2 regions of the Micromonospora sp. ATLC16 genome follow, and region 2 is predicted to be linked to the other one. Evidence: riboswitches for the same ligand, from Rfam matches in the RefSeq annotation. Region 2 holds a riboswitch; the other holds the start of a gene.
The links. A riboswitch is a leader RNA that binds a small molecule or an ion and turns the genes downstream of it on or off. The one in region 2 is predicted to bind S-adenosylmethionine.
Positions count from the first base shown of each region.

Region 1: it holds a riboswitch for S-adenosylmethionine, as region 2 does, so the genes downstream of both, thrC (threonine synthase) here and AC2CHE_RS25820 (ABC transporter substrate-binding protein) in region 2, are expected to answer to the same signal.

Region 1 covers NZ_JBXUOW010000004.1:68,421-75,521, reverse strand. The annotation lists gene AC2CHE_RS03140 (alpha/beta fold hydrolase) at 1-2,368, shown strand, start outside; gene AC2CHE_RS03135 (ABC transporter permease) at 2,368-3,267, shown strand; gene AC2CHE_RS03130 (DoxX family protein) at 3,537-3,983, shown strand; SAM riboswitch class I at 4,103-4,238, shown strand; gene thrC (threonine synthase) at 4,248-5,534, shown strand; gene AC2CHE_RS03120 (GNAT family N-acetyltransferase) at 5,774-6,793, shown strand; gene AC2CHE_RS03115 (GNAT family N-acetyltransferase) at 6,846-7,101, shown strand, end outside.
Region 2 covers NZ_JBXUOW010000113.1:1,059-8,159, forward strand. The annotation lists gene AC2CHE_RS25805 (urease subunit alpha) at 1-876, opposite strand, end outside; gene AC2CHE_RS25810 (urease subunit beta) at 873-1,196, opposite strand; gene AC2CHE_RS25815 (urease subunit gamma) at 1,193-1,495, opposite strand; SAM riboswitch class IV at 1,915-2,027, shown strand; gene AC2CHE_RS25820 (ABC transporter substrate-binding protein) at 2,291-3,160, shown strand; gene AC2CHE_RS25825 (amino acid ABC transporter permease) at 3,196-3,975, shown strand; gene AC2CHE_RS25830 (amino acid ABC transporter ATP-binding protein) at 3,972-4,703, shown strand; gene AC2CHE_RS25835 (helix-turn-helix domain-containing protein) at 4,793-6,007, shown strand; gene AC2CHE_RS25840 (hypothetical protein) at 6,124-6,288, shown strand; gene AC2CHE_RS25845 (helix-turn-helix domain-containing protein) at 6,281-7,101, shown strand, end outside.

The sequences.
Region 1 (7,101 bases), on a different contig from region 2:
CTCCTACGGTGGGGCGCTGTCACTGCTGCTCGCCGCCCAGGACCAGCGGGTCGACGCGATCGTTCCCATGATCACCTGGAACGATCTGTCCCGTGCCTTCCTGCCGGAGAGCACCGGCGGCGGGCCGACCGAGGGCGTGTTCAAGTCCGGTTGGGCCGGCATCTTCTTCGGCGGCGGCGGAAACGTCGGCTCCGGCCCGGCCGGGATCTCCGGCACCGGCGCCGAGACGCCGGAGGGCGCGCCGGGTGCCGGGCCGCCCAGCCCCGCACCGGGCCAGGGGCCCGGCACCGCACCCGGCGCACCGGCCGTCGGCGGTCTACCCGATCCCTCCTGTGGACGGTTCGCCGCCGACGTCTGCGCCGCGTACCTGCGCATCGCCGCCAGCGGTCGGGCCGACCAGGCCGCCGTCGACCTGCTGCGGCGGTCCAGCCCGGCCAGGGTGCTGGACCGGATCACCGCGCCCACCCTGCTGGTGCAGGGCGCGGCGGACACCCTCTTTCCGCTCGCCGAGGCCGACGCCAACGCCCGGGGCGTCGCCGCGAACGGCACCCCGGTCCGGGTCGCCTGGTTCACCGGCGGCCACGACGGCGGCTCCGGACCGCGGACCGACTCCGACCGGGTCAAGTTCCTCACCGCGCAGTGGCTCGACCGCTACGTGGCCGGCGACGGTGACACACCGGGGGACACCTTCACCTTCTCCCGGATCGCCGGCTTCGACGCCATGGACCGTGGCCTGGTCGCCACCAGCTACCGCACGGCCGACTACCCGGGGCTCGACGGGGAGTTCCGGCACGAGGTGACGCTGGCCGGCCCGGTGCAGCGGGTGGCGAACCCGCCCGCCGGCAACCCCGCCGCGATCTCGTCGGTACCGTTCGCCGGCTCGTTGGGTTCGTTGCTCGGTGGGGTGGCCGGGGACATCCCCGGGCAGCACGCCCGGTTCGAGTCCGAGCCGCTGGCCGAGGCGGTCGACGTCGTCGGTGCGCCGACGGTGCAGATCCGCGCGGCGTCGGCCGTCGGCGAGGTGGTCCTCTTCATCAAGGTCTACGTCGTCGACCCGGAGGGCGCCACCACCCTGCCCAGTGGGCTGATCGCCCCGGTGCGGCTGACCGGCCTGCCGGCCACGATCGACGCCGCTCAGCCGGTGACCGTCACCCTCCCGGCGATCGTGCACCGGGTCGAGGCGGGCCATCGGCTCCGCCTGGTGGTGGCCACCTCCGACCAGGGGTACACGACCCCGATCGAACCGAACGTGCACACGGTGGCGCTCGGGGACGCGCCACTGAGCCTGCCCTCGGTCGACGGAGAGCCCATTCCCACCGAGGCGGCGCTCTGGCGCTGGATCCTGGTCGGGCTGCTCGCCGCGATCGTGGTCGGGCTCGTCGTGCTCGTGGCCGTGCTGCGCCGCCGGCACCGTCGCCAGGACACCTCCGTGCACCCGGAGTACGCGGACACCCCGCTGGCCGTGCGCCGGCTGCGCAAGGAGTACGCCGACGGCTTCGTCGCGGTCTCCGAGGTGGACTTCGAGGTGCACCCCGGTCAGGTGATCGGTCTGCTCGGACCCAACGGCGCCGGCAAGACCACCACGCTGCGGGTGCTGATGGGGCTGACGCAGCCGACCGCGGGGGAGATCTACGTCTTCGGGCACCGGCTGGTGCCCGGCTCGCCGGTGTTGTCGCGGATCGGCGCGCTGGTGGAGGGGCCGGGGTTCCTGCCGCACCTGTCCGGCCTGGAGAACCTGAGGGCGTACTGGCGGGCGACCGGCCGGCCGGAGGGCGACGCCCACTTCGAGCAGGCACTGGAGATCGCCGGGCTGGGTTCCTCGGTGCACCGGCCGGTGCGTAAGTACAGCCACGGCATGAAGCAGCGCCTCGCCATTGCCCAGGCCATGCTCGGTCTGCCGGAACTGCTGGTGCTCGACGAGCCGACCGACGGGCTGGACCCGCCGCAGATCGCCGAGATGCGGCGGGTGCTCCAGCGGTACGCCACCGATGGGCGCGCGGTGCTGGTCTCGAGTCACCTGCTCGCCGAGGTGGAGCAGACCTGCACCCACGCCGTGGTGGTGAACAAGGGTCGGATCGTGGCCTCCGGACCGGTCGAGGAGATCGTCGGCGACTCGCCCAGCGTGCTGTTCGAGGTGAGCGACCCGACCGCGGCCCGGACCGTGCTCGACGGCCTCGGTGGCGTACGGGTGCTGGACGACGCCGACGGGCAGTTGGTGGTGGACACCAACGGCACCGCCCGCAGCGAGGTGGTAGCCGAGTTGGTCCGGGCCGGGATCGCAGTGGACCGGGTGGTGCCCCGGCGCCGCCTGGAGGACGCCTTCCTCGCTCTGGTGGGCGAGAACTCTCGGGGAAGCGGGGACCGGTGATGGCGGGATCGACTGTCGAGCCGACGCGGGACACGACCGGCGTCGCCGCCTCGGGAGCGGCGGCGGGTTACCGGCCCGCCCGGACGCTGCCGTTCGGTGCCGAGTTCCGCCGGCAGGCGTCGCGCCGGCGTACCCAGTTGGCGCTCGGCTTCATGGTGCTGCTGCCGCTGATCATCCTGATCGCGTTCCAGTTCGACACCAACGACGACGACAACGGTGGGGGCGAGTTCGGCAGTCTGATCGATCTCGCCACCTCAGGTGGGCTGAACTTCACCCTGTTCACCATCTTCGTGTCCGCCTCGTTCCTGCTGGTCGTCGTGGTCGCGCTGTTCTGCGGCGACACGGTGGCGAGCGAGGCGAGCTGGGGAAGCCTGCGCTACCTGTTGGCGGTTCCGGTGCCCCGGGCCCGACTGCTCGCGGTGAAGCTGCTGGTCGCGCTCGCGTACTCGGCGCTGGCGCTGATCCTGCTCGCCGGCACGGCACTGGCCATCGGCACCCTGCGCTACGGCTGGTCGCCGCTGCGCAGCACGGTGGCCGCTCAGTTGGAGCCGGGCGAGGGGCTGCTGCGGTTGCTCGCGGTGCTCGGCTACCTGGCCATCGTCCTGCTGGTGGTCGCGGGCCTGGCGTTCCTGCTCTCGGTGACCACCGACGCGGCGCTGGGCGCGGTGGGAGGCGCGGTGCTGCTGTGGATTCTGTCCAGCATCCTGGACCAGATCACCGCGCTCGGCGCGATCCGGTCGTTCCTGCCGACCCACTACAGCACCGCGTGGTTGGGACTGCTCTCCACGCCCATACAGACCGACGACATCGTGCGGGGCACGGTCTCGGCGATCTGCTACGCGACCGTGTTCTGGGGCCTGGCGTTCTGGCGCTTCACCCGTAAGGACATCACCAGCTGAGCCCGCTGCCCGCGACGCTCGGCGCGAGCCGACGGCCACCGGAGGCCGGAGTGCGGACCGTGGCATCGGAGCATCGTCGTACCCGCCCGTGGCGGCGGGCGCTCCCGCCACTCACGTAAGCAGACCACAAGGTTTACGTCGGGCTGCTGCCGCCGGAAGTTTCGGCCGCTAGACTGAGTGTGGGAGCGTTCCCAACAAGAGAGATTGCATCGACAACTATATATGAAGTCCGCATTCTGGTACCACCACCCCACTCGTAGGAGGTACCAATGCGCACTTACCGGTTCGGCGGGCCGGCTCTGTCCCTGTTCCGCATAGTCATCGGGTTGTTGTTTCTCATTCACGGCATGTCGTCCGTCTTCGGCGTCTTCGGCGGCAACCGTGGCACCGGCGAGGCGGTGCCGCTCGGCCAATGGCCGGGCTGGTACGCCGCGATGATCCAGTTGGTCTGCGGCGCCCTCGTGCTCCTCGGCCTGTTCACCCGGCCCGCCGCCCTGCTGGCGTCGGGCTCCATGGCCTACGCGTACTTCGTGGTCCATCAGCCCGAGGCGCTGCTGCCGCTGCGGAACAACGGCGAACTGTCCGTCCTGTTCTGCTGGGCGTTCTTCCTGGTGGCGGTGCTCGGACCGGGCACCTGGGCGGTGGACGCGCTCTGGCGGCGCGGGCCTGCGACGGTCGCCCTGGCCGAGGGCGAGCGGCGGTCCGTGCCGGCCTGACGGCGATGCTCAGCGGCGCCGGGGGGACGGCAACGGCGCCGCTGAGGATTCGCTCACAGGCTGGGATTGGCAGGCGACGGCCGCGTCCGGATCGCCTAGACTCGGCGGCACAACTGCATACCTCATCCAGAGGGGCTGAGGGATACGGCCCGACGACGCCCCGGCAACCACCCCGCGCGCTCACCGTTGAGCGTCCGGCGGGGCAGGTGCCAATTCCGTCCCCGCCGCAAGGTGCGATGCGGGGAAAGATGAGAGGACTTCGACATGACGTCGACGCTCGCCCCGTCCGGCATCGACACCGCCGCCAGCCCCGCCCGTGCCCTGGTCTGCCGGGCCTGTTCGGCCCGTTACCCGCTCGCCGCCCAGCACGCCTGTTACGAGTGTTTCGGCCCGCTGGAGGTCGACTACGATCCGGCCGCACTCGCCACCGTCACCCGCGAGCAGATCGAGGCCGGTCCACGCAATCTCTGGCGGTACGCCGCTCTGCTGCCCGTCGGCCAGGACCCGACCACCCGGGTCACCCTGGACCCGGGCTTCACCCCGCTGGTGGCCGCCGACCAGCTCGCCGCCGAGTTGGGCATCACCGCGCCGCTCTGGGTCAAGGACGACAGCGCCAATCCCACCCACTCCTTCAAGGACCGGGTGGTGTCGGTGGCGCTGACCGCCGCCCGCGCGCTGGGCTTCTCCCGGTTCGCCTGCGCCTCCACCGGCAACCTGGCCAACTCCGTGGCCGCCCACGCCGCCCGGGTCGGTGTGCCCTCCGTGGTCTTCATCCCCAGCGACCTGGAGCAGGGCAAGGTCGTCACGACCGCCGTCTACGGCGGCGACCTGGTCGCCATCGACGGGTCGTACGACGACGTGAACCGCCTCTGCGGCGAACTGGTCGAGACCGACGAGTTCGAGGACACCGCCTTCGTCAACGTCAACGTGCGGCCGTACTACGCGGAGGGGTCCAAGACGCTCGGCTACGAGGTGGCCGAGCAACTCGGGTGGCGGATCCCCGCCCAGGTGGTCATCCCGATGGCCTCGGGCGAGCTGCTCACCAAGATTGACAAGGCGTTCAGCGAGCTGGTGGAGATCGGCCTGGTCGAGGCACCGGCCGGTGGCTGGAAGGTCTTCGGGGCGCAGTCGGCCGGCTGCAACCCGATCGCCACCGCACTACACGCGGACACCGACGCCATCACTCCGGTCAAGCCGACCGGGATCGCCAAGTCACTGAATATCGGCGACCCGGCCGCCGGGCTGTACGCCCTGGAGGCGGTGCGCCGCACCGGTGGCTGGATGGACTACGCCGACGACGACGAGATCCGGGCGGGCGTACGCCTGCTGGCGCGTACCACCGGGGTCTTCGCGGAGACGGCTGGCGGGGTGACCGTGGCGGTGCTGCGCAAGCTTGTCGAATCGGGCCGACTGGACCCGACCGCCGAGACGGTGGTGTTCAACACCGGCGAAGGGCTGAAGACCCTCGACGCGGTCGCCGGTGAGGTCGGCCCCACCCACCGGATCAAGCCTTCGTTGCGGGCCGCTCGCGACGCGGGTCTGCTGAGCTGACGACGAACGGATGAGTAAGCGGCATTTCGCAGGGAGTGAGCGAAACACGCCGCCAAGGACTTGACGACCGCAAACGGACGGCGCAAGATGCTCCGTGCGGGAGGGCGCTTCGCCGTAGACTTTCAGTCTTTACGACCCAGCGCCGGAGGCGTTGTGCGATCGTCCCTCCCGACCAACGTCCGAGCGGGCCAGCGAAAATTCGCTGGCCCGCTCGCCTGTCGCTGGCGCAGGCTGCCGTCATGACCATCACCGTCACCCCGTTCGGTCCCGCCGACGAGCAGGCGATCGAACATGCGTACCAGATCGGCGTGGCGCACGCCGCCGCCGACCTGCCCGACTTCCCGCCCTTCTGCCGGCAACGGTTCACCGCGATGGTGCGTCATCCGATGCCGGGTAACGCCCCGGTCAATCTGGTGGCACACATCGACGGTGAGCCGGCCGGCCGTCTCGTGCTCGATCTGCCGCAGCTCGACAACACCGAGAACGCCTCCGCCGACCTGGTGGTGCACCCGGCGTACCGGCGCCGGGGGGTGGGTCGGGCGTTGCTCCAGCACGGTCTCGCCGTGCTGCGCGAGTACGGGCGCAAGCGGGTGAGCGCGATGAGCAGGGCGCACCCGCCCGGCGCGCCCGACCGCCCCTCGGTGGCCACCGCCTTCGCCACCGCCTTCGGCGCGGTCGACGTCCTGCCCGACGTCCGGCGGCGGCTGGACGTCGCCGACCTGGATCAGGTGCGACTGGACGCGCTGTTGGCCGACGCCCGGGGTCGGGCGGTCGGTTACGAGGTGCTGCACTGGCGCGGGCGTACCCCTGACGACCTGGCCGCCGACGTCGCGTACCTCGACGGACGGCTGCTGGCCGACGCGCCCATGGGCGACCTGGCGTGGGAGCCGGAGCGGGTCGACGCCGAACGGCTGCGCGGCACCGAGCTGGCGCTGGATGCGCAGGGCCGGCGGCGCTACCACGTCGGCGTCCGCCACGAGGAGTCCGGTCGGCTGGTCGCGTGGACGCTGCTGGACGTCGGGGCGTCCGCGGACTGGCACTCCTTCCAGCAGATCACCATCGTCGACCCGGAACACCGGGGCCATCGGCTGGGCCTGCTTGCCAAGATCGAGAACCTGCGGCACCTGTTCGCCCACGAACCGGGCGTGCGGGTGATCGACACCTTCAACGCAGCCAGCAACGACCACATGATCGCCATCAACGAGCAGCTCGGTTTCCGGGTGCGGGATCGGTGGAGCAACTGGCAGCGCGACGTGTGACCGGCGGGAAACCGGTGGCGACGGCCGGCGGCGGGCGGGCAGGATCGCGCCCATGGCCATCACCGTCACCCCGTACGAGTCCACCGACGAGGCAGCGCTCGACGAGGCGTACCGCGTCGTCGCGGCGGCCCAGGCGGTCGACCTGCCCGACCTGCCGGTGGGAGACCGGGCCGAGTTCGGGCTCCTGGTCGCCCATCCGCCGCACGGCAACGTGATCCATCAGGCGCTGGCCCGGCGGGACGGCGAGGTGGCCGGCCACCTGCGGATGCGGCTGCCGCAACTGGACAACACCGGCATCGCCACCGTCG
Region 2 (7,101 bases):
ACCGGCGACGGTGATGATGTCCGGCGCGTGCCCGCCACCGGCCCCCTCGGTGTGGTACGAGTGGATCGCCCGACCGCCGATCGCGCGCAGGGTGTCGGCCACGAACCCGGCCTCGTTGAGCGTGTCGGTGTGGATGGAGACCTGCACGCCGGTGGCGTCGGCGACACGCAGGCAGGCGTCGATCGCCGCCGGGGTGGTGCCCCAGTCCTCGTGCAGCTTGAACCCGCCGGCCCCGGCCCGCAACTGCTCCCACAGCGCCTCCGCCGAGACGGTGTTGCCCTTGCCGAGCAGCAGCACGTTGACCGGGAACGTGTCGAGGGCCTCGTGCATCCGGGCGAGGTGCCAGGCGTTCGGGGTCACGGTGGTGGCCCGGGTGCCCTCGGCCGGTCCGGTGCCGCCGCCGACCAGGGTGGTGACCCCGCTGGCGAGGGCCTCGGCGACCAGTTGCGGGCAGATGAGGTGCACGTGGGTGTCGACCGCCCCGGCGGTGAGGATCCGACCGTTGCCGGCGATCACCTCGGTGGCGGGGCCGATGACCAGGTCCGGATGGACACCATCCATGGTGTCCGGGTTGCCGGCCCGGCCCAGCGCGACGATCCGCCCGTCGCGCAGCCCGACGTCGGCTTTCACCACCCCCCAGTGGTCGAGAACGACCGCGCCGGTGATGACGGTGTCCAGGGCGCCCTCGGCGCGGGTGGCCCGGGACTGGCCCATCGACTCCCGGATCACCTTGCCGCCGCCGAAGACCGCCTCGTCACCACCGATACAGTGATCGTGCTCGATCTCGATCAGCAGATTCGTGTCGGCCAGCCTGATCCGGTCACCGGTGGTCGGACCGTACAGGGCGACGTAGCGATCTCGTTCGACGCTGCTCATGCGCTCCGTCCTTCGTCGAGTGCGCCGGCGCACTCGCCGCGCAGGCCCGGCACGATCCGCGCGCCGCCCAGCGGCACCAGGTCGACGCGGCGGCTGACTCCTGGCTCGAACCGCACCGAGGTGCCGGCCGGTACGGCGAGGCGCTGCCCCCAGGCGGCGTCCCGGTCGAAGTCCAGCGCCGGGTTGGCCTCGGCGAAGTGGTAGTGCGAGCCGACCTGCACCGGCCGGTCACCGGTGTTGACCACCAGCAGCGTGGTCACCGGGCGCCCGGCGTTGATCTCCACCGGTCCGTCGGCCGGCAGGATCTCCCCGGGGATCACGGGATCGGGTGGTGCACCGTCACCAGCTTGGTGCCGTCCGGGAACGTCGCCTCCACCTGCACCTCCCTCAGCAGCTCGGGGATGCCGTCCTGGACGTCGTCGCGGCCGAGCACGGTGCGTCCGGCGGCCATCAGGTCGACGACGGACTGACCGTCGCGCGCCCCTTCGAGCAGGAAGGCGGTGATCACCGCGACGGCTTCCGGATAGTTGAGGCGCAGGCCGCGCTCGCGGCGCCGCCGGGCGACATCGGCCGCCACGTGGACGAGCAGGCGGTCCTGCTCGTGGGGGGTGAGATACACGGGTGCTCCCGGGTGGATGTCCGCGCCCCGTCCACCGCCGGCCCGGCGCCTCGACGCGCCACCGCACGGTTGGGGGTTCGACCGCCGGCCCGACCCGCCACGCGCATCGGACCTGAGAGTTCCACCCTCCCGGCCCACGTGACGGATCACCGGCGGTGGCTTCTCGGATGCGGACCGCACCGCCCACCGCTGACCAGACCGTAGAGGATCACGCACTTCCCCGGCAACACCCCCAACCGTCGTACGCGCCAACCCCGCCCGCGTTGATCATGAGGTTAGCGGCAGCGGCGGAGATCAAATATGCCGCCAACCTCATGGTCAACTTGGCTCGGCGTGCGGGGGGTCGGGGTGAGGGGGCGGCGTGAGGGGGGTCATAAGGGGTGGACGGTGGGTGGGCGGGGGCTGGTAGCGTCGGCGCAGGTCATGAGTGCCAGCGTCAAGCCCCGGCTCGCTGGCCGGCAACCCTCCTCCGCGCAGGGGTGCCCCGGGTGAGGACCAGGCGCCGGAGCGTTCTCCGGTGCAAGCGTGGCCTGGGTTCCCAGGTCATCACGACCTTGAGGAGCACCATGTCGTACCCCGATCGACCTGTGGCCCGCCCGGGCCTGACCCGGCGTCGGCACGTCGACATGATGCGGGTGTGTAGCGCCGCGTGTAGCTGACCGCGGCGCCACCGGTCACCAACCGCTTACCGGCTCCTTTCCCGCTCTGCCACCGATTTCATCCCAGCGGTCCGCCCAGCGGCGGACCGTCGGTGCGGCACGTCCGTGCCCGCCGCAGCTCAACCAGGAGACACCTGTGCGATTCCTTCCTGCCCTTACCCGGGCCGCCGCCGTCGGCGCCGCCGCGATCCTCGGCGCCGCCACCCTGACCGCCTGCGGCTCGGACTCCGCCGGCAGCGCGGCCGACAACCCGTACGGCCTGTCGCAGCCGGGCGTGCTGCGCGCCGGCACACTGACCGACGCCCCGCCGAACGTGTACCTGAAGGACGGCGAGTTCACCGGCTTCGACAATGACCTGCTGGTTGCCGCCGCCGACAAACTCGGCCTGAGGGTCGAGTTCGTGGGCACCGACTTCTCGGCGTTGCTCGCCCAGGTCGGCAACCGCAAGTTCGACGTCGGCAGTTCCTCGATCACCATCACCGAGGCGCGCAAGAAGACCGTGGACTTCGGCAACGGGTACGACTTCGGCTACTTCGGGCTCGACGTGCCCGCCGGATCGACGTTGCGCAGCTTCGACGAGTTGCCCGGCAAGCGGGTGGTGGTCGTGCAGGGCACCGTCCAGGACGACTACGCCACGAACAAGGGGCTGGACCCGGTCCGGGTACCCGACTACAACGGCGCGATCAACCAGCTCAAGGCCGGTACCGCGGACGCGTGGATCGCCCCCGCCGAGATCGGGGAGAAGACCGCGGCGGACAGCGGCGGCACGATCGCGGTGGCGGCGAAGGAACTCAGCCCGGCCCCGACCGCGTACGCCTTCGCCAAGGGCAACGACGCGCTGCGCGAGGCGCTGAACAAGGCGCTCGACGAAGTGATCGCCGACGGCACCTGGACCCGCCTTCAGGAGCAGTACTACCCGGGCCGGCCGATCCCGGCCGACTTCACCCCGGGCAGCGGTGCGGTGACCGCACCGTCGGCGGCGCCGTCGGCGTCGGCCGCTTCCTGAGCTAGGACGACGAGCGAGCAGGACGGAGGTTGACCGTGGATCCGTTGCGCACCCTGTGGGAGACGTTCTTCGACTGGGAGTCGATGCGCGAGGCGCTACCCGAGATGCTCACCGTCGGGTTGCCGAACACGCTGATCCTGGCGGTCAGCGCCGCCCTGCTCGGCTCGGCGCTGGGCATCGTGCTGGCGGTGGCGGGCATCTCGCGCACCCGCTGGCTGCGGTGGCCGGCTCGGGTGTACACCGACGTGTTCCGGGGCCTGCCGGCGGCGGCGACGATCCTGCTGATCGGCGTGGGGCTGGCCCCGCTGGGCATGCAGCTGTGGGGGCCCAACCCGTACCCGCTGGGGATCCTGGCGCTGTCGCTCATCGCCTCGGCGTACCTCGGGGAGATCTTCCGCTCGGGCATCCAGTCGGTGGAGGCCACCCAGTTGGAGGCGGCCCGCGCGTTGGGCTTCTCCTGGCGCGAGGCGATGCGCAGGGTGGTCATCCCGCAGGGCATCCGGCGGATCCTGCCGGCCTGGGTCAACCAACTCATCGCCCTGATCAAGGACTCCAGCCTGGTCTACTTCCTCGGCCTGCTGGCCAGCCAGCGCGAGCTGTTCCGGATCGGGCAGGACTACGCCGCCAACACCGGAAACCAGTCGGCGCTGCTGCTGGCCGGGCTGTTCTACCTCGCACTGACCGTGCCGCTGACCCACGCGGTCAACTGGATCGACCGGCGGCTGCGACACGGCCGGCCGACGACCGGACCGACCGACGACCCCGACGACCTGGACCTGGCGCTGCCCGGCGCCGCCGGAGGCAACCAACGATGAACACCTCGGTCAGTCTGAGCCTGCGCGACGTCCACCTGGCCTTCGGCAGTCACCGGGTGCTGCGCGGGGTGGACCTGGACGTGGCACGCGGCGGCACCGCGTGCGTCATCGGTCCGTCCGGGTCGGGCAAGTCCACCCTGCTGCGCACCGTCAACCGGCTGCTCGAACCGGACCGGGGTGACGTGCTGCTGGACGAGCGCAGTGTGCTGCGCGACGACCCGGACGCCCTGCGGCAGCGGATCGGCATGGTGTTCCAGCAGTTCAACCTCTTCCCGCACATGAGCGTGCTGCGCAACATCACCCTGCCGTTGCGCCGCATCGGCAAGCTCGGCGAGGACGAGGCGGTGGCCCGGGCCCGGGCCGAACTCGACCGGGTCGGCCTGGCCGCGAAGGCCGACGCCCGGCCGGCGCAGCTGTCCGGCGGGCAGCAGCAGCGGGTGGCCATCGCCCGGGCACTGGCCATGCGGCCGCAGGTGATGCTCTTCGACGAGGCCACCTCGGCGCTGGACCCGGAACTGGTGAAGGGGGTGCTGGCGCTGATGGCGGAGCTGTCCGGACAGGGCATGACCATGGTGGTCGTCACCCACGAGATGGGCTTCGCCCGCCAGGTCGCCGACACCGTCGCCTTCATGGACGCCGGGGTGGTGCTGGAGGCCGGCGAGCCGCAGGCCGTCTTCGAGTCGCCGCAGCACTCCCGGCTACGCCGTTTCCTGTCCCAGGTGCTGTGAGCTGGTGATCGACTCCTGACTCTTCCTATCGCCGGGAGCTGCGCGTACCGTGAGGTACACGATGTACCCCATCGAATGAGGTGTCGGTCGTGACCAGTCAAGAGCACCCCAGGCCGGGCCAGCGTGTCGAGCGGCTACGTCGAGCAGCGGGGCTATCCCGCGAGCGCCTCGCCAACCTGAGCGGACTGTCAGCGACCACTGTGAAGTTCATCGAGAACGGTCGCCGGTCGTTGACCCTGCGTGCCGCGCAGCAGTTGGCGCCGCACCTCGGGGTTCGGGATCTTGGTGACCTCTTCGGCCCGTCCGTGGCACTGTCTCTCGATGGCCGGGTCAGTCATCCCGCAGTGCACGAGGTCCGTCGTGCGTTGACCGCCTGGCACATTGTCCTCGACGGCGAGCCGGAGAGCACTGAGTATCTCCGTGGTGCGGTTGACTCCGCATGGCAGACCTGGCACACGTCTCGACACCAGCGCACGGCGGCGGGGGAAATCCTGCCCGGCCTGCTAAATGCCACCCAGCGGGCGGCTCGGCTGCATTCCGGTGATGATCGACGGGCGAGCCTCGCTCTGCTCGCACAGGCTAACCATCTCGCTCAGGCATATCTGGCATGGCACGGCGACCGTGAGTTGGTCTGGTTGACAGTCGATCGCGGGATGACCGCCGCCCTGGACGCGGACTACCCGCTGGCTATCGCACAGGCGAGTTGGTATGCCGCGCACCTGCTGCGCTCGGTGGGTCGCGGAGATGAAGCACTGGAGCGGCTTCGGGAAGCGCGCGGGCTTATCGAACCACGCGTGGCGGATGGCGGTGCCGAATGGGCGGAGATGCTCGCCGACCTGCACCTCTGCACGGCCCTCACCCGCGCTCGGACCGGCGACCAGGGCGCGTGGTCGGATTGGGACACCGCTCGGTCAATCGTCGACCGGGCGCTGCCCGAGGGCTTCGTTGGCCTACGGACCCGCGTGTCGCGGCCCCTGATCGACGTGTACGCCGTCATGTGCGCAGTGGACCTCGGAGATCCGGACGAGGCGCAGCGCCGCGCACACGCCCTCGACCCGGCGTCGATCCCGTCGACAGAGCGCCGAGGCCGGCACTACGTGGAGCTGGCACGCTCCGCCGACCTGGAGGGCGCGAGAGAAGCGACCCTGCACCTACTGGTGCGAGCCGAGGCGACGTCACCGGAAACCGTCCGCTACTCGCCGGCGGCGCAGGACATGGTCACCCGGTTGTGCCACGAAGCACCGGCGGCGATCCGCGCCGAGGCGGTCGACCTCGCACGTCGAATCGGTGCCTCCGACCTTTAGGTACGCCTCGTCACCGGGTACGCCGCGTACCCCAGACTCGAACGCTCGATTGCTTAGCGTAGTCAGACGGTAGCGGCAGAGAGTTGCTGGCGCTTCTGATCGCGGAGGAGTCGGGGATGAGCGGCCAGAACAAGCCCGGCACGCCCGGTGAGGGCGAGCGGATCGAGGCGGCCGAGCGGGAAGCGGCGCGGTTTCGGTTGCTCGCGCAGGCCGAGGCGGAGCGGATACCTGTCGAGGAGACGACCCGGGCGGTGCCGGATCGGCGGTGGCGGCGTGGGTGACGGGTTGCCGATCGGTCGGCGGGTGGCGTACTGGCGGGGGCGACGGCGGATGTCGCAGCAACTGTTCGCCGACCGGCTGGGCAAGTCGAAGAGCTGGGTCGACAAGGTCGAGCGCGGTGCCCGGTCGCTGGACAAGGTGTCCACGATCGCGGAGATCGCCGCTGTGCTGCGGGTCGATCAGTCGGTGCTGCTGGGCCGCGATGTCCGTCCCGCCGCCGTCAGCGAGCGGGCGGCGGGTGTGGAGCGGATCCGGGCGGCACTGTCGGCGTACGACATCGCGGTGGGCCGGCGGGTGCCGGGCCGCGACATACCGGCGGCAGCTCAGGTGGCGCGTAGCGTGGTTCACGCCTGGACCACCTACCAGCACGCACGGTACCCCCAGTTGATCGACCTGCTGCCCGGGCTGATCGGCGGGGCGCAACGTGGTTACGCCCGCGAGCCGGGACCGGGGCGCGAACCGCTGGTGGAGGCATACCGCATCGGTGCAGCGCTGCTGACGAAGCTCGGTGAGACCGAGCTGGCCTGGCTGGCCGCCGATCGGGCGATGACGCTTGCCACCGGCGACGCGGTGCTGGCCGCAACGGCGGCAGTGCAACTCGGGCAGGTGTTGCGCGCCACCGGGCAGACGCGCGCGGCGGTGTCGACCATGCGGTCCGCCGCGTACCGGATCGCCCCGCCAGACCTCGGCGGTGGCCCGTCGGGGCAGCTGTCCCTGTGCGGCACGCTGCTCGTGCAGGGCGCGTTGGCGGCGGCCTGCGACGGTGACGAGCGCGGCGCCGCCGACCTGCTCGACGAGGCCGCCGACCTAGGCGA